One region of the Variovorax monticola genome, then DNA from elsewhere that is predicted to be linked to it. Evidence: predicted binding sites of a transcription regulator. Region 1 holds the regulator's gene; each other region holds the start of a gene.

Evidence for each region. Region 1 encodes sigma-54, which starts transcription at its own class of promoters, with help from an activator protein. Its sites were predicted from a motif close to TGGCANGNAANCTGCTTT; they were not measured.
Region 2: atzF (allophanate hydrolase) is a predicted target of sigma-54. The motif match lies at 2,886-2,903, and genes of this name have one in related genera.
Region 3: ACSFA5_RS31750 (isopenicillin N synthase family dioxygenase) is a predicted target of sigma-54. The motif match lies at 1,897-1,914, and genes of this name have one in related genera.
Region 4: ACSFA5_RS19400 (pilin) is a predicted target of sigma-54. The motif match lies at 1,483-1,500, and genes of this name have one in related genera.

What each region holds. Positions count from the first base shown of each region.
Region 1 covers NZ_JBPJZP010000007.1:433,884-438,234, reverse strand. Annotated here, with positions in the region: gene ACSFA5_RS26100 (LysE family translocator) at 1-329, shown strand, start outside; gene ACSFA5_RS26095 (phospholipase D family protein) at 351-1,979, opposite strand; gene rpoN (RNA polymerase factor sigma-54) at 1,990-3,606, opposite strand; gene lptB (LPS export ABC transporter ATP-binding protein) at 3,624-4,351, opposite strand, start outside.
Region 2 covers NZ_JBPJZP010000007.1:163,397-167,747, reverse strand. Annotated here, with positions in the region: gene ACSFA5_RS24885 (ABC transporter permease) at 1-94, opposite strand, end outside; gene ACSFA5_RS24880 (ABC transporter substrate-binding protein) at 97-1,101, opposite strand; gene atzF (allophanate hydrolase) at 1,121-2,857, opposite strand; gene ACSFA5_RS24870 (M48 family metallopeptidase) at 3,199-4,062, opposite strand; gene ACSFA5_RS24865 (AmpG family muropeptide MFS transporter) at 4,182-4,351, shown strand, end outside.
Region 3 covers NZ_JBPJZP010000010.1:74,458-78,808, forward strand. Annotated here, with positions in the region: gene ACSFA5_RS31740 (BMP family ABC transporter substrate-binding protein) at 1-391, opposite strand, end outside; gene ACSFA5_RS31745 (VOC family protein) at 461-847, opposite strand; gene ACSFA5_RS31750 (isopenicillin N synthase family dioxygenase) at 863-1,864, opposite strand; gene rutR (HTH-type transcriptional regulator RutR) at 2,082-2,798, shown strand; gene rutF (NADH-dependent FMN reductase RutF) at 2,988-3,524, opposite strand; gene ACSFA5_RS31765 (malonic semialdehyde reductase) at 3,550-4,155, opposite strand; gene rutD (pyrimidine utilization protein D) at 4,152-4,351, opposite strand, start outside.
Region 4 covers NZ_JBPJZP010000005.1:339,867-344,217, forward strand. Annotated here, with positions in the region: gene ACSFA5_RS19390 (PglL family O-oligosaccharyltransferase) at 1-269, opposite strand, end outside; partial or broken gene ACSFA5_RS19395 (transposase) at 266-598, opposite strand; gene ACSFA5_RS19400 (pilin) at 940-1,425, opposite strand; gene ACSFA5_RS19405 (3',5'-cyclic-nucleotide phosphodiesterase) at 1,629-2,432, opposite strand; gene ACSFA5_RS19410 (CHASE2 domain-containing protein) at 2,462-4,351, opposite strand, start outside.

The DNA.
Region 1 (4,351 bases):
CGGGCGCGCAGGGTAGGGGCGCACATCCCTTGCGCACCTTCCTTCTCGGCCTGGCCACGCAGGTGAGCAACCCGAAGACGGCGGTGGTCTACGCCAGCATCTTCGCGGCCTTCCTGCCGCGCGACGTGCCGCTGGTGCTGGCGCTGTCCGTGCCGGTGGTGATCTTCTGCATCGAGACCGGCTGGTACACCGTCGTCGCGCTGGCGCTTTCCTCGGCCGCGCCGCGCTTGGCCTACCTGCGCTACAAGGTGTGGATCGATCGCGCCGCCGGCGGCGTGATGGGCCTGCTGGGCCTGCGCCTGGTGTGGTCGGCGGTCAGCGGCAAGTGACCGTGGGCGGCCACCGCGCCGCTACAGCAGGCTCTCTGGCGTCAGCGGCGCCAGGATCTCCAGCATCGTGCGGTCCCAGAAGCCCGAGTCGGGCTCCTCGGTCAGCACGGTGAGCTTGCCGGCGTCGTCGCTGGTCCACTCGATGCGCGACTCGTTGCTGCCCTCGGCAAAGCGCAGCCGGTAGGCGCCCTGCTGCTTGAGCACGTCGAGCAGCTTGAGCATCTGCTGGGCCATCTCGGGGCTGTGGATGATCAGCCCGATCTCGGTGTTGGCCGACTCGGAGCGCGGGTCGAAGTTCATCGAGCCGACGAACAGCGTGCGCCGGTCGATCACCGCCGACTTGGCATGCAGCCGGCCCACCGAGGTGCCGAACAGCCCGAGCCGCACGCTGCGGCGGGTGCGGCTGGAGCTCAGCTCGTACAGGTCGGCGCCCAGCTTGAGCATGTCGGGCCGGTAGCGGCGGTAGGCGGTGTGCACCAGCGGCTCGTCGGTGGCGGCCAGCGAGTTGGTGACCACGCTGATCTTCACGTCGCGCCGACGAATCTCGCGCATCACCTCCAGCCCCGTGGCGCCGGGAATCAGGTACGGCGAGACGATGGTCACTTCGGAGCGCGCACGGCGCATCTGCTCGACCACGTTGTAGCGCACGCTGTCGACGTCCAGCAGCGGCACGCCGCCGTAGGAAGCCGTCTTGCCGATCACGCGGTCGGGCGAATCGGCGTAGGCCTCGGCCAGGGTCCAGATCAGGTTGAGCTTGCCGGTGTTCAGGTCGTCCGCCATCGGGCTGTAGCCGAGCAGGTCGTTGGGCGCGGGCGGCGGCGGGGGCGGCGTGGTGTCGGGGCCGGTGGCGGCCTCGAAGCGGCGCTGCAGTTCGTCGCGCGGCACCTCCGTGCGCACCACGGCGCCGATGGGCCGCACGTAGACGCTGTTCCAGTACTGGTCGAACAGGCTGCCCAGCCGCGGAACGAGCGCGCCGGTCACGAAGGTGTCGAGGTCGAGAAAGTTCTCGCCCGCAGTGCGCCGGAAATACTGGTTGCCGATGTTGCGCCCGCCCGCCACCGCCATCGCGCCGTCGGCGATGAACAGCTTGTTGTGCATGCGGCGGTTCACGCGGCTGAAGTCGAACAGCGAGGCGGCGAAGCGCTTGAGCATGCTGCCGCGCCCGGCCGGGAACGGATTGAACAGGCGCAGCTCGACGTTGGGCGTGGCGGCGAAGGCCAGCAGCAGATCGTCTTCGCCCGAGGTGTAGAGGTCGTCCATCAGCAGGCGCACCCGCACGCCGCGCAACGCGGCGTCGCGCAGGGTGCGCAGCAGGTAGCGGCCGGTCTCGTCGTTCTCGATCTGGTAGTACTGCACGTCGAGCGTGCGCTGGGCGCGGCGCGCCAGCTGGATGCGGGTGTCGAAGGCGAAGTCGCCGCCGGGCATGAGGCGAAAGCCGCTCAGGTCGGGGTCGGGCTGGGCGGCCATCGCGATCTTGCCCAGCGCCGTGTCTCCCGACACCGCCATGGCCTTGACGGCGGGGCGCGGCGCCTCGTCGGGCAAGGTGGCGCAGCCGGTGGACAGCAGCAAGAGCAGCACGGCCACCAAGGCGAAGAACCCGAGCCCCCGGCGCGACAACGGATGCGGGCGGCGAGGGAGGCAAGGGCTCATGGCCGGGTCGCTACAGCGCCTTGCGCAGGTTGGCGGGCGCTATGCGCAGCGCCTCGCGGTACTTGGCCACGGTGCGGCGCGCGCACTCGATGCCCTGCTCTTTCAGCATTTCGGAAATCTGGCTGTCCGACAGCGGCTTCTTGATGCTTTCCGAGCTGACGAACTGCTTGATGAGCGCGCGCACCGCGGTGCTCGACGCATTGCCGCCGGTCTCGGTGCCCAGCGCCGAGCCGAAGAAATACTTGAGCTCGACCGTGCCGAACGGCGTGGACATGTACTTGGCCGTGGTCACGCGCGAGATGGTCGACTCGTGCAGGCCCAGCTCGTCGGCAATTTCGCGCAGCACCAGCGGGCGCATGGCGAGCTCGCCGTGCACGAAGTAGCTTTTTTGCCGCTCGACGATGGCGTTGCTCACGCGCAGGATGGTGTCGAAGCGCTGCTGGATGTTCTTGATGAACCAGCGCGCCTCCTGCAGGCGCTGCGACAGCGCCTGGCTGCCCTCGCCCTTGTGCGCCTTCAGGGCGCCCGCGTAGATGTCGTGCACGCGCAGGCGCGGCATGACTTCCGGATTCAGCATGACGCGGAACTTGATGTTGGTGCCGCGGCCGGTCTTGGTGACGATCACGTCGGGCACCACGATGTTGCGCTCCACGTCCACGAAGCGCCGGCCCGGCTTGGGCTCCAGCCGCGCAATGATCTGCAGCGCCAGGCGCACCAGCTCTTCGTTGGTGCGCGTGAGCGTGGCCAGGCGCTTGAAGTCGCGCCGCGCCAGCAGCTCCATCGACTGCTTGCACACGGCCATGGCGGTCTTGCGGACCAGTTGTTCCTGCTCGGTCTCGTTGGGGCGGGCCAGCGCGCGCAGCTGGATGCCCAGGCATTCGCCCAGGTCGCGCGCGCCCACGCCCACGGGCTCCAGGCTCTGCAGCAGGCCGAGCGCCACCTGGAAGTGGTGCACCAGGTCGTCGAACTGGTCGTTGTCGTCGCCGGCCAGGCCCGAGGCCAGCGCGGGCAGCGAGTCCTCGAGGTAGCCGTCGTCGTTGAGCGACTCGATCAGGAAGCGCAGCGCGGCACTGTCGTTCTCGCTCAGGCGCAGGCTCAGCGCCTGGCGGTGCAGGAACGACTGCAGCGACTCCTGGCTGCGCGCGAGCTCGGTGGCGTCGGCACGCTCGTCGTCGCCCAGGTTGTTCTGGCGCGCGGGGGCGTCGCTGCCCCACTCGCTGTCGTCGGGCGCGGCCATGTCGACGGTGCCGTCGCCTTCCCAGTCGGGCTCGCGCTCGTTGATTTCCGTGGCCGGTCCGTCTGACTCGGCGGTGCTGGTGGTGGTCGTCTCGGTGGAAGAAGTGGAGGTGCTGGCAGCCGGCGGGGCGAAGTCGCCTTCGCTTTCGATGGCGTCGCTTCCATCGCTGCCGCCGTCATCGCGCGGTACCGGCGCATCGGCCGTGTCGAGCCCGAACTCCTCGCGTGCCGCCTCTTCCGCGGTGCGCTCGAGGAACGGGTTCTCGTCCAGCATCTGCTCGACCTCCTGGCTCAGTTCGAGCGTGGAGAGCTGCAGCAGGCGAATGGACTGCTGCAGCTGCGGCGTGAGCGCCAGGTGCTGCGAGACGCGAAGGGACAGCCCTTGCTTCATGGAGAGCCCACCCGCCCTTACATCCGGAAGTGCTCGCCAAGGTAGACGCGTCGTACCTCGGCGTTGTCGACGATCTCCGAGGGCGTGCCTTGTGCCAGCACATGCCCGTCGCTGATGATGAACGCGTGATCGCAGATGCCCAGCGTCTCACGCACGTTGTGGTCGGTGATGAGCACGCCGATGCCGCGTTCCTTCAGGAAACTGATGATCCGCTGGATTTCGATGACCGCGATCGGGTCGATGCCGGCAAAGGGCTCGTCCAGCAGGATGAAGCGCGGCTGGGTGGCCAGCGCACGCGCAATTTCCACCCGGCGGCGTTCGCCGCCCGACAGCGCCAGCGCGGGCGAATCGCGCAGGTGGTCTACCCGCAGGTCGGCCAGCAGCTCGGACAGGCGCTCCTCGATGTGCGCCTTGGACAGCGGCGCCAGCTTGCCGCTGGCGTCGGGCTCCTGCTGCAGTTCGAGCACGGCGCGCACGTTTTCCTCGACCGTGAGCTTGCGGAAGATCGAGGCTTCCTGCGGCAGGTAGCTCAGGCCCATGCGGGCGCGCCGGTGGATCGGCATGTGGGCGATGGGCTCGCCGTCGATGGTGATCTCGCCCGCGTCGGCGCGCACCAGCCCCACGATCATGTAGAACGACGTGGTCTTGCCCGCGCCGTTGGGGCCGAGCAGCCCGACCACTTCGCCCTTCTGCACGTTGAGCGACACGTCTTTCACCACCGTGCGGCTGCCATAGCTCTTCTTCA
Region 2 (4,351 bases), 270 kb from region 1:
GCAGGCGGTCGCGCAGCGGCGTCTTCGGTGCGGCAGCGTTAAGGCTGGCCGGCGGGGTCCACGGCGCGGCCGTGGTCGTGCTTGCGTCGGCCATGGTCAGGCCTTGTAGAGCAGCGTGTCCACCAGCACCTTCTTCTCGAAGATGCCTTTCTCGGTGAACAGGTCGTAGAACTTCTGGAAGTACGCAACGTCGCTGGGCTTGAACTCGTTGTAGAGCATGTACGACGCGAGCGGCACTTCGGCCGTGAGCTTGCCTTCGATGGCGGTGTAGCCCTTCATGAACTGGCGCGCCTCGTCGGGCTGGGTGCGCACCAGTTCCACGCCGCGTGCATAGGCGGCGATGTACTTCTTCGCGACCTCGGGGTTCTTCTTGATGAACTCGGTGGTGAGGCTGGCCGCGCCGCCATGCCACGGCGCCATCGGGTCGCCCAGGATGTACTTGGCGACCACGCCCGCTTCGATGACGCGCGTGGTGCCGTTCATGCGGCCCACGGTGCCGGTGGGCTCCAGCGTGTAGCAGGCGTCGACCTGGCCCGCCACCAGCGCGGCCACGTGCTGGCCGATGGGCAGCTCGGTGACGGTCGCGCCCTTGGCGCCGGCGCGCTCCAGCATGGTCTTGCACAGCGTGACGTTCTGGATGCCCGGGCCCGAGGCCACCCGCTTTCCGGCCAGCTCGGCCACGGTCTTGACGGGGCTGTCCTTGGCGACGATGAACTCGTCGAGCACGAACCTGGCGTTGCTCGGGTTGGTGCAGAAGATCTTGAAGAGGCCGGGCTGCGCGATTTCGCCGATGGCGAGGTTGGCCGTGCCCGTACCGTTGGCGCTGCCGTCGCAACGGCCCGCGAGCATGCCTTCCATCACCTGCTGCGCGCCGGCGAACTTGAGCGGCTCGACGTCGAGGCCGGCTTCCTTGAAGTAGCCCTTGTCCACCGCCGCGAAAAACGGCAGGCCAGCGGCCACGGGCCAGAAGCCGATGCGCAGCTTGGGCGCGGCCTGCGCGCGCACCAGGGCGGGCGCGGCCAGCACGGCCAGGCCCGCGGCGCCGGCCTGCAGCAGCTGGCGGCGGTGGCGCGAAGCGGAGGGTTTCTTTGGGGTGCTCATCGGAACTCCTGGATCAAAGTCAAAGGGAAGAAGGTGCCGGGCCGGTGCCGGTGCGGCTGGCGACGTAGGCACGCCAGCCGCCAAAAGAGCTCACGTCCTGCGCGCCGGCCAGCGCGTGGCCTTCGCAGATGAAGCCCTTGACCCAGCTGCCGTCGGCCAGCTCGACGCTGCCAAGGCCGAGGGGCGGCGGAATCAGCGCGAGGAAGCTGCCGACCTGCGCAAGGGGCACGGCCCACACTTCCAGCGCGATGGCGGTGCCCGCGCCGCCTTCGGCCACGCGCTGCAGGCCGGGCTTGGGCGGCACGGTGCCCGGCAGCGCGTACAGGCGGTAGTCCGGCGACGTGGCGGTGGCGCGCAGCAGCGTGGCACCGCGCTCGGTGAGCTGGCCGTTGAGCGGCATGCCCGACAGGTGCGCACCGACCACGGCGACAGGCAGCATGTCGGCACCGGCTGCGGCGAGCCCCGGAATGGCGCGCATCGCGGGCAGCGGCTTGCCCGTGGCGCCCTGCGCGAGTCCCGTGGCGTGGTGGTAGCGCTGGCCCAGGTCGGCCAGTGCCAGGTCGCTGCCGCAGGGCCCGATCAGCGTGATGCCGAACGGCAGGCCGTCGTCGCGCAGGCTGCTGGGCACCGAGAGCGCGGCGTAGTCGAGCAGGTTGACGAAGTTGGTGTACCCGCCCAGGTTGCGGTTGAGCGCCACCGGGTCGGCACGCATCTGCTCGCGGGTGTAGTGCGTGGGCGCGGTGGGCACCACCAGCACGTCGATGCCGCGCCACATCGGCTCGACCTTCTGCGCGATGGCGCGCAGGTGCGTTTGCGCGTCGAACACGTCGGCGGCGTTGTAGCCGCGGCCGGCGGCGAGGATGCCGCGCACGGGCTCGATGACCTCGTCGGCGTGCGCGTCGAAGAATTCGCGCACCGCGGCGTAGCGCTCGGCGACCAGCGCGCTTTCGTACAGCAGCGCGGCGGCCTCGGCGAGCGGCGCGTAGGCAATGGTGACGGGCGAGCCGCCCATGGCCAGCAGCCGCGCGGTGGCGTCGTTGAAGGCCTGCTCGGCGGCGGTGTCGCCGAAAAAGCTCAGCGTGTCGGGCACGCCGAAGGAGAAGCGCGCGGGCAGCGGCTCGCGGTCCAGGCGCAGGTCGCGCGAGTACGGGTCGCGCGCGTCGTGGCCGGCGGCGGCCAGCAGCACGTCGACGGCGGTGGCGACGGTGGTCGCGAAGATGGAAACGCAGTCCGCGCTCTGCGCCGCCGGCACCACGCCGAAGGTGCTCAGCAGGCCGCGCGAAGGCTTCAGGCCGACGATGTTGTTGAGCCCGGCAGGCACGCGGCCCGAGCCTGCGGTGTCGGTGCCGAGCGCGAAGTCGACCTCGCCGGCGGCCACCAGGTAGGCCGAGCCCGAGCTGGAGCCGCCCGACACGCAGCGCGCGTCGAAAGCGTTGGGCACCTCGCCGTAAGGCGAGCGTGTGCCGTTCAGGCCGCAGGCGAACTGGTCGAGGTTGGTCTTGCCGGCCAGCGATGCACCGGCTTCGAGCAGGCGCTGCACCACGGCCGCGTGGACCGTGGGGTGGCGCTCGAAGGCCGGGCAGGCGGCGGTGGTGGGCACGCCGGCCACGTCGATGTTGTCCTTGACCGCGAAGCGCAAGCCGGCGAGCGGCAGGGCGGAACCCAGGGCTTGGCTGGCGCGCGTGTCGACGACGGGGGACGCGAATTTCGCGATCCAGGCGGCGGCGGGAGATCCGTTTTCTTCATGCACCATCATCAGGCATCCAAACATGTGTACAAGTTGAGATGCAAGCGGCGTGCCAGCGGAAAGGGGGCGTTGGATTGGCTCCTTCCCCTTCCGGGGGAAGGCTGGGATGGGGGCAGGCCTTCAATCAGGCGCCGCGCTTTTCAGGAGGCCGTCGTGCCCCCACCCCCACCCCCGCCCTCCCCCGGGAGGGGAGGGAGCAAGGCAGGAATGCGGTCTCGGATTGACTCCTTCCCCTTCTGGGGGAAGGCTGGGATGGGGGCAGGCCTTCGATCAGGCGCCGCGCTTTTCAGGAGGCCGTCGTGCCCCCACCCCGACCCTCCCCCAACGGGGGAGGGAGAAAAACAGAAAGCTCAGGTCTTCTTCGCGTCCCGGTACAGCCTGTCCACCTTCGGCAGGTTCGCTTCCAGCTTCGCGATGCGGTCCGGCCCGCTCGGGTGCGTCGACAGGAAGCTCAGCCCGCCCTGGTTCTTCGACGCCGTGGCCATCTTCTGCCACAGCGACACCGACGCCTTCGGGTCATAGCCCGCGCGGGCCGCGAGCTCCAGGCCCACCAGGTCGGCCTCGGTTTCGTCGCCGCGGCTGAACTTGAGCGTGATGAGCTGCGTGCCGGCGCGCGCCGCCATGTCGCCCACCTGCCCCAGGCCGAGCAGCTGCGCACCGATGGAAAGCGCCGCCCCGGTGCCCGCGCTCTTGGCCATGCGGGCGCGTGCGTGCTCGCGCAGCGCGTGGGCCATTTCGTGGCCCATGACCATGGCGACCTCGTCGTCGCTCAGCTTGAGCTGGTCGAGGATGCCGGTGAAGAAGGCGATCTTGCCGCCGGGCATGCAGAAGGCGTTGACCTGCTTGCTGCCGATCAGGTTGACCTCCCACTTCCATTCGCGGGCGCGCGAGTTCCACGGCATGGCGAAGGGAATGAGGCGGTTGGCGATGGTGCGCAGGCGCTGCAGCTGCGGGTTGCCGTCGCCCGCGAGCGCACCCTTGGCGCGCGCCTGTTCGAGCAACTGGCCGTACTGCTGCACGCCGGCCGCCTCGATCTTGTCGGCGGGCACGAGGTTGCGCGCCATCGAGGCATTGCCGACGTTGACCTGCGCGAGCGCCGGGCCGGCCAGGGCCGCGCCCGCGGCGGCCAGCAGGAAGGCTCGCCGGGGGTTCCACGCGGAAGCGGCAGAAGCGGCGGAAACAGCAGAGGTGGGGCGGTCGCATCGTAGGCACATAGGGGCCGGATCATAGGAACAAATGAAGACGAACGACGCCCCGATGGCCCCCGGAGCACCACGGACAACCTGCGCCTTCGGCCGCGGTGCCGGCGCCTTGCCGCAGCCGGGCGTCACTCATGGACAATCCGAAGCTCATGTCCGCCACGCCCGCCGAAACCCCCACCGCCCCCAAACCGCCCTGGCGCGACGCGCTGAAGGTCTACCTCGAACCTGCCACGCTGCGCATGCTGGCGCTGGGTTTCTCGGCCGGGCTGCCGCTGCTGCTGGTGCTGGGCACGCTGAGCTT
Region 3 (4,351 bases), on a different contig from region 1:
CCGAGCCGTTCAGAAAGGCCACGTCGGGGTACTTGGCGGCCAGGTCCTTGAAGCTGTCGGAATAGCCGAAGGCGGTGCCGATGACGATGTTGGCGCCGCGCTGAATGAACTTCTCGGCCGCCGGCTTGATGGCCGAGGCGTCTTCGGGCACGTTTTCGACGAACTGGATCTTCTGGCCGATTTCCTTCTCGATCTTCACGCGGGCTTCGTCGAAGGCCTGCGTCCAGCCACCGTCGTTCTTCGGGCCGAAGTAGAGCATCGCGATCTTCGGCTTGTCCTTCAGCGTGAAGCCGTCGGCGGCCGCGGCGGGCAGCGTCGTGAACAACGCGCCGCCGGCTGCGAGGCTCAGGGCCAGGCCGAGGGTGGTGCCGTGGGAGGGAGTGCGCAGCATGGAGCAACCTTTCGTGAGGAGCATGGGAAGAGACAAGGGCAAGAAGAAGGAGACGAACGCCGCGTGCCGCTACATCATGAAATTGATGCGGAACACATTGCCTTCGGGGTCGAGCAGCACCGACTGGTACCAGTGGTAGTAGGTGACGTACGGCGGCTTGACGAGCGTGGCGCCGGCCTCCAGCGCCACGGGCACCATGCGGTCGACATCGGCCTGGCTGTCGACGTCGATGTTCAGCAGAAACTTCACGCCGCGCGTGTCGGAGAACTCGGAAAGGTGCAGCAGCTCGTAGGCATCGAGCGCGTTGAAGCCGAGGCTCGACTTGCCGGTGTCCAGCCCGCGAAAGATCGGCGAGCGGATCGCCTCGATTTCCGGGAAGCCGAACACGCGCTGGTAGAAGCCGCTGAGCGCGACCACGTCCTTGGCGAAGACGTTGACATAAGAGAGGTGCGCCATGTGCGTGGGGCCCGATCAGGCGGTTGCCTTGGTCCCGCCGAACGTCGTCTGCTTGACGAACTTCGAGGTCAGGTGGTCGCCGGAAGTAATGGGGGGGTACTTGGCGCTCTCCCCAGGTGCCAGGCAGACGGGCAGGCACTCCACCATCGCGTCGTAGTTGGGCTGGTGAAAGAACACCAGCGACTGCCGGCGGTTGGTGCTCGCCACCTCGAACGGCGGGTTGATCACCCGGTGCAGCGTGGACACCCACTGGTCGTTGGTCCACTGCATCATCAGGTCGGCGATGTTCACCACCAGGCCGCCCTCGACCTGCGGCACGTCGACCCACTGGCCGGCCTTGTTGAACACCTGCAGGCCCTTGTCGTCGGGCAGCACGATCGTCAGGCTGCCGTAGTCGCTGTGCGCACCCGCGCGCAACTGGCCGGGCAGCGGCTGCTCGCGCTGGGGCGGATAGCTCAGCACGCGGAACATGCTGATGTGCGCGTCGATCTTGTCGTCGAAGAAGTTTTCCGGCAGCGACAGGCCGAGCGCGAAGATGCGCATCAGCGAGCGCGAGAGATCGCTCATGGCCTCGAAGTAGCCCTCGTAGGCTTCGCGGAAACCGTCTATGGGCGGCCAGCTGTTGGGCTCGAAGTGCGGGCCGGCGGCAGGGCCGCGGTGGTAGTCGTCGTTCGGCACGTTCGACGGGCCGACCGAGAACGACTCCTTCAGGTCGCCGGGGGCCGCCTCTTCCAGGCTGTACGACAGGCCCTCTTCGCCCACCGCGCTGTACCCGCGCACCGCGTCTTCGCGCGGCCGGTCGACCTTGCGCTTGTCGGCCAGCGGCATGTCGAAGAAGGTGCGCGACAGCGACGACACGCTGGAGATCAACGCCGGCGGAATGCCGTGGTTGGTGATGACGAGAAAGCCGATGCTGCGGCAGGCTTCATCGACTTTCTTCGCGACCTCGGCCTTGCCTTCGGCGGTGCCGGCGAAGTAAGGCGCGAGATCGATGATGGGGACGGACAGCAGGGTCATGGCAGGTTCCTCTGGCTTGGCATGCCTTTCGCCATGCAACGTCTGTGCCAGTTGGACCAAATGGACAAATCGCAACGGCCGCGTCAGCATGGTGCGTGGCAAGGCCCTTGCATGAGCCTGTGAACGCCTTCGTGACGCAAGGCGATGCACCGTGGCCTTACAGTGGTGCGCAGTACCAGAACCAGACCGAACACCGAGATAGAGAGAGTGAGGGAAGATGCCGAAGACCAAGGCGCTGGCTGCCAACACCAGCAAGGAAGCCAGCAAGGAAAGCCCGGCGCGCAAGCGTGCGAAACCCGTGGTGCGCAGCGCGTCCGCGGTGAGCCGCCGGCTGCGCCAGATCGAGGACAAGCGCAGCGCCATCCTGGGCGCTGCACTGGGCCTGTTCTCGCGCTTCGGCCTGCACGGCACGTCGATCGACCAGGTGGCGGCGCGCGCCGATGTGTCCAAGAGCAACCTGCTCTATTACTTCGCGAACAAGGAAGAGCTTTACGTCAACGTGCTGCGCGACCTGCTCGCGCTGTGGCTCGAACCACTGCGCGGCTTCAGCGCCGAGCAGGACCCGAGCCAGGCCATCGGCGACTACATCCGCCGCAAGCTCGTGATCTCGCGCGACCGGCCCGATGCGTCGCGCCTGTTCTGCCTTGAAATGATCCAGGGCGCGCCGCTGCTGCGCGACGAACTCGACCGTGAGTTGCGCACGCTGGTGGAGCGCAAGTCGGAGGTGATCGTGGCGTGGGTGGCCGCCGGCAAGCTGGCACCGGTGGACCCGCAGCACCTGATCTATGCGCTGTGGGCGATCACGCAGCACTACGCGGATTTCGGCGTGCAGGTGCAGGCGCTGTCGGGGCACACGCTCGACGACGAGGCGTTCTTCGAGAAGACGGTGGAGAACGTGCAGCGCATCGTGCTGCAGGGCATCACGCCGCGGTGACTGCGGCAAGGCGCTGTGTCTTGCTCCCTCTCCCCTTGGGGAGAGGGCTGGGGTGAGGGCAGCGGCCTCGAACCCACAACGACTGCGTGCCGGCGCCGCTGCCCCCTCACCCTGACCCTCTCCCCGAGGGGAGAGGGGACAACACGGAACGCGCGTCGCGCACGTGGGTCTTGCTTTCCAAGAGAAAAGTCAATGCTGCGGCGGCACCGCGATCTCGTGATACCGGCGGTCGAAGTAGATGAGCCCTTGCGCCGCGCCGCCGATGGCGATGGCCACCGCCTCGCAGAACAGCACGTCGTGCGTGCCCGCGCTCGTTGCGTGCATCACGCGGCAGTCGAAGGACACGGCCGCGTCGTCGAGCATCGGCGAGCCGGTGGTGTTGCGGCGCCACCGGCCCGCCGCGAAGCGTTCGTCCATCGGCGTCTTGCCGCCGAACAGGGCCGACAGCGACTGGTGCCCCGCGGCCAGCACGTTCACGCACAGCACGCCGTTCGCCTTGAACGCCGGGTACACCGACGCCGAGCGGTTCAGGCACACCAGCAGCGTGGGCGGCTCGTCGGTCACGCTGCACACGGCCGATGCCGTGAAGCCCGCGCGGCCCGCGGGGCCGTCGGTGGTGATGATGTTCACCGCGGCGCCCAGGCGCGCCATCGCATTGCGGTAGTCGGCCTTGGGCAGGCCCGGCGGCAGGCCGGCAGGGTTCGATGAAGCGGCGTGAGAGGCCATGGCGTTGTGCATTGCAGTAGCTCCGTCAGGCCAGCACGCAGGCCGCGTCGAAGGGCAGGCGCGGCAGGCGGGCGAACACCTTCGACGCGTCGCCGTGGCCCAGGTTGATGAGGAAGTTGACGCTCCAGTCGGTGCCCTCGAAGAAGGCCGCCTCGACCGTCGCCTTTTCGAAGCCCGACATCGGGCCGGCGTCCAGGCCCACCGCGCGCGCGGCCAGCAGCAGGTAGCCGGCCTGCAGGCTGGCGTTGCGAAAGGCGGTTTCGTGCGCGGCCTCGGGGCTGCCGGTGAACCAGCTGCGCGCGTCGGCATGCGGGAAGAGCGTGGGCAACTGGTCGTAGAACTTGCGGTCCCATGCGGCAATGACCGTGACGGGCGCGGCCATGGTCTTGTCGAGGTTGCTCTTGGAAAGCGCGGGCGCCAGGCGCGCCTTGCCTTCGGGCGTGCGCACGAACACGAAGCGCGCGGGCGAGCAGTTGGCCGAGGTCGGGCCGAGGCTCGCGAGCGCGTAGACCTGCTGCAGTTGCGCGTCGGTGACGGGTTCGTCGGTCCAGCCGTTGTGGCTGCGCGCGCCGGTGAACAGCAGCGACAGCGCGGCGTCGTCGAGGGTGGAGAGCGTGGCGGAGGTGGTCATGCGGAAACGGTGTGTGCTGCGTGGGCGGTGTGTGCGGTGGGAGTGCTCGCCCGCGAAAGAAAGGCCAGCAGGGTGCTGTTGAACGCATCGGCCTCGGTCACGCTGTGGGCGTGGCCGCCGTGCGCCATGAGGTTGAGCGTGGCGTTCGGCAGGCCTTCGGCCAGGCGCAGCGAGCAGGTCCAGGGCACGAGCACGT
Region 4 (4,351 bases), on a different contig from region 1:
AGCCCCGAGTCGGTAGAGACCGTGACAAGGAATGCAATTAAGGCAAGCCAGGCCAGCACCCAAGGATTCGCTAAGGCGGCCCTTGACTTCATCAAAACCAACAACAACGCTATGCACAGCCACGACGCCAACTGCTGCCAGGCGTTGACTGAAGGGCCCGCCGCTAGGGGAAAAATGAACGGCAACGTAATCAGCGCGCGACAAAACACAGGGATGAGGTGCTGCGCTGGCGCATTTTCAATCGGGGTATGCGTTTTCGCAGCGGTCATTCAGCCAATTTTTCCTGTGCTCGACGTTCGCTTACGTTTGATACTCGAAACGTGTGTATTAGGCGACCCCTCAAAATCACCTCCCGGGCGTTGCGCTGTGCCTGCTCGGCCAAGCTTCGAGGGCCGACGATGGCAACGGTAATGGAGGCAATGAGGCGCTGGCTACGGGTGAACTGCACGAAGGCAGCGCTGGTGGCGACCAGTGCCTGCAGATTGCCCCGACGGAATTTGGCGATGGTCTTGTAGGCCGGGGCGAGGCGGCCCAGCAGCCACGTGCACTCGACGTTGCGGTGACATTCGGGCTCCAGCGCCCGGGACGAACGTACAGTGTTGAGGTAGCCCCAGAGTTACAGCCGCAACAGGTTGGCGGGGTCGTAGGGTGGGGCGCCCATGCAATTGCGGAATTGACTTGGCAAAGCCGAGATCACTCAACGTCAATGCAGCGATCCATGCGTCTATGACCCGGACCACCGCATCGGGCCAGACCAATTTATCAAGCATGACGGGAAATAAAGCGGCTTGTTACCGGCTCTCTCCACTGCGTGGGCCATCGGGATGCTCCACAAACAACAACGATGCCCTCCAGGCTAGCGCCTGGAGGGCATCGTTGCTAGAGCAACCGCAGACTATTTACACAGACTGCGAAGGCGGTTTTTTTATGCGGAGACGATTACACGCCGGGGCAAGTAACAGGCGACAGCTTGGCTGCGCCCGAGAAAGCGCAATTCCAACCACCAGGGCTAACGGCGGGGGTGGTGCCGGTTGCGGCAGCGGCCGTTGCGGTGTCTTTCGTGCGGGTGAGAGTAATGGTTTTGCCTGCGACTTGCGAACCGCCGATCAGCGTGCACGCGATCGTCGCTGCGCCCTCGCCGGCCACCAGGAAGCTGGCAGTGATCGCCGAGCAACGCGGTGTAGAGGCTGCAAGACCGATGTCGGTCGGGTCGCTAACAGCCTTGCCGTCGGTAATCTTGCCTTCAATACCAACCTTGCCCGGGCTGACTTCGGCAATAGCCGCAGCAACTTGCGACTTAGCTGTGTAATCCTGATAAGCCGGCAGAGCCACAGCAGCCAAGATACCAATGATCGCCACAACGATCATCAATTCGATAAGGGTAAAGCCGGCCTGAGCGCGGCGGGCGAGAGTGCGGTGATTCATTGAACTAACTCCAGGTTGGTTGGTTGAGCCCGGGAACCAGCCCGGAGCACAGTACCTTCCGCAGCATCTGTGCCAACCGGATTTCAATCGTTTACACCCTCCAACTAGTGCATTTGTTTACATTTCAGTTACAGCGAGTGACACTTTTCGCTCTCGGCCGCAACAATCAGTGACAAGTTTGTCACTCCCGCGCGCCACTGAACTCAAAACGTCAGCACCCCATCCGCCTTCAGCCAGCGAATGTCCCGTTGCGCCAGCCCCGCCACCTGTCGGGCCGCCAGCACCTCGATCTGGCTCATGATTTCCTCGGTTTCCGCCGGCTTGGTGTGGGTGATGTAGATCGGGTAATGCCTGCCCGGCTCGATAAGGGCCAGCTCATCGGCCAGCACCGACGGCGACAGATGCAGGCTGCGCTCGGCCAGCGCCTGTTCCCGGCTGCTGAAGGCCGTCTCTATCACCAGCATCGCCACATCCAGCGCGTTCACCCGCTCCCAGAAGGGCGCATTGCGCTCGGTATCGCCGCTGAAGACCCAGTGAGCGCCCCCTTGCGCGCGCCGCACGGCGAAGCCGCACGCCGGCACGGTGTGCACGGCTGGCAGCACCTCGATGCACTTGGGCTGGCGGCTGCCCAACTGCAGCGACTGCCCTACCGCGATGTCATGAAAGCTCACGAAGGGCGCGTCCTGGCTCGGAATGCTTTCGAAGTCCGGCCAGATGACGTTGTTGAACACATGCGTGCGCAGCGCCTCGATGGTGGCCCTCAGCGCATGCACCCGCAGCGGCTGGGTGCGGCGGCTGCCGACGGCGTCGAGCATCAGGGGCAGCGCGGCGATGTGGTCGAGGTGGCTGTGGGTGAGCACCACGTCGTCGATGGCCGCCATTTCGTCGAGCGTGAGGTCTCCGACCCCCGTACCCGCGTCGACAAGCAAGTCTGTGTCCACCAGAAACGAGGTGGTGCGGCAGCCTTTGGCGATGGCGCCCGAGCAACCCAGCACACGAACCTGCATTGTGAGAGCCCCCCTGGGTGTGTCGGCCGTCATTTGGTTTCGAACCGGGTTGCACCGTCCCAGTTCGGGTCTTGCGGGCGCAACGCCATCGAGGCTAAACGCTGGGCATACAGCTGGTAAAGGACTTTTTTGGCATCCGCTGCAAGCAAGGGGGCGAGCAGGTTTCGGCCCAGGGCCCAGTCCTGGCGCCGGTAGGCGGCGAGCACTTCGCTCCAGCGCTCGAGCACCGGGCGGGCCTGTTCGACGGCCTCGGGCGTGCGCGCGGCCAACGGCGTGAACACCGCAACCGCCTGGGCCTTGCCCTTGACGCGCACGCTGTCGAGCTCTTGCCAGAGGAGGGAGGGCGCCAGCGCCTGGGTCGCGCCGCTGGCCACGATTTCCACGCCGTAGTGCCCGCTCAGGCCCTCGAGCCGGGACGCGAGGTTGACCGCGTCGCCCACCACGGTGTAGCTGCGACGCGCGGCAGAGCCCATGTCACCCACGCTCATCACGCCGCTGTTGATGCCGATGCCCACGCTGATCTCCGGGCGGCCGCTGTCGCGATGGATGCGGTTGATGTCGCGCACGGCGTCGCCCATGTCCAGGGCCGCCTGCACGGCGAGCGTGGCGTGGTCGGGCGTGTCGATGGGCGCGCCCCAGAAGGCCATGACGCAATCGCCCATGTACTTGTCGACGGTGCCGCGGTGCGCGCTGATGACGTCGGTGAGCCGGCTGAACACGGTGTTGAGAAAGGCCTGCAGCTCGGCCGGCGGCATCTGCTCCGACAGGCGGGTGAAGTCGCGCATGTCGCAGAACAGCACGGTCATGGGCTTGCTCTCGGCGCGCATGCTGTAGCGGTCGGGGTGCACCATCATTTCGTTGACCAACTGCGGCGGCACGTAGGTGCCGAAGAGCCGCACCAGCCCCCGCCGCGCGCGCGATTCGACGAAGTAGCCCCAGCTCATGTTGAGCACGAACGCCAGCGCCGCCATGGCCAGCGCCGACGCCAGCGGCAGGACGAGGCCGTGGCTTACATAGAGCCAGAGGTTGAGGCCGACCAGCACGGCGACGGTGCCGGCGGCCAGCAGCACGGCGCGCGACGCCGACAGCAGCGACAGCCCGAACGCCAGCGCGAGCCCCGTCGCGAGGACCACCAGCACCTCGTAGCCCGGCGCATAGTCCGGCACGCTGAGCAGTCGGTGATCGAGCAGGCCGGAGACGACGTTGGCGTGCACCTCGACGCCCGGAAACGCCGCTTCCACAGGGGTGGCGCGCAGGTCCTGCAGGCCCGGTGCGGTGGTGCCGAGCAGCACGATCTTGTCTTTCAGCTCGCCCGGTGCGAGCTTGCCTTCCAGCACGTCGGCGGCCGGCACGTAGCGAAACGACCCACCGTCCGCACCGCCCGGTCCGCGAAACGGCACCTGCATGCTGGCGCTCTGGTCGACCGGAATGCGCAGCCGGCCGAGCCGCAGCGACTCGAGCCGGGGCGCCCCCGCGCCCGCACCCGACGCGAACGCCGGCAGCACCGCCGGCGAGCCGTTCGCGAGCCTGTAGACCGCGAGCCCCAGCGATTCGTAGTACCCGGGCTGCGCCTGGTCGCCCTGGTAGCGGGCGAGCAGCGGCACGCTGCGGATCGCGCCGTCGCCGTTGGCGCCGACCAGCGTGTTGAGAAAGCCGGCGGCCGGCGCGGCCTGCGCCAGCACCGGCAGGCTGGCGCCGAACCCGTTCCAGGTGGTGCCGTAAGCGCCGCCCGCGGGGAAGGCGTCGGCCGGCATCAGCGGCGCGGCGGGCAGTTGGCCCTTGGCGCGGGGCGGCTGCATGCGGGTGAAGTAGTAGCCGAGGGCGACCCGCTGGCCTTTCAAAGCGTTGGCAAAGGTGGCGTCGTGGTCCAGCGTGGGCGCCAGCCGCTCGACCTCCGACGCCAGGCCGGGCATGCCCTG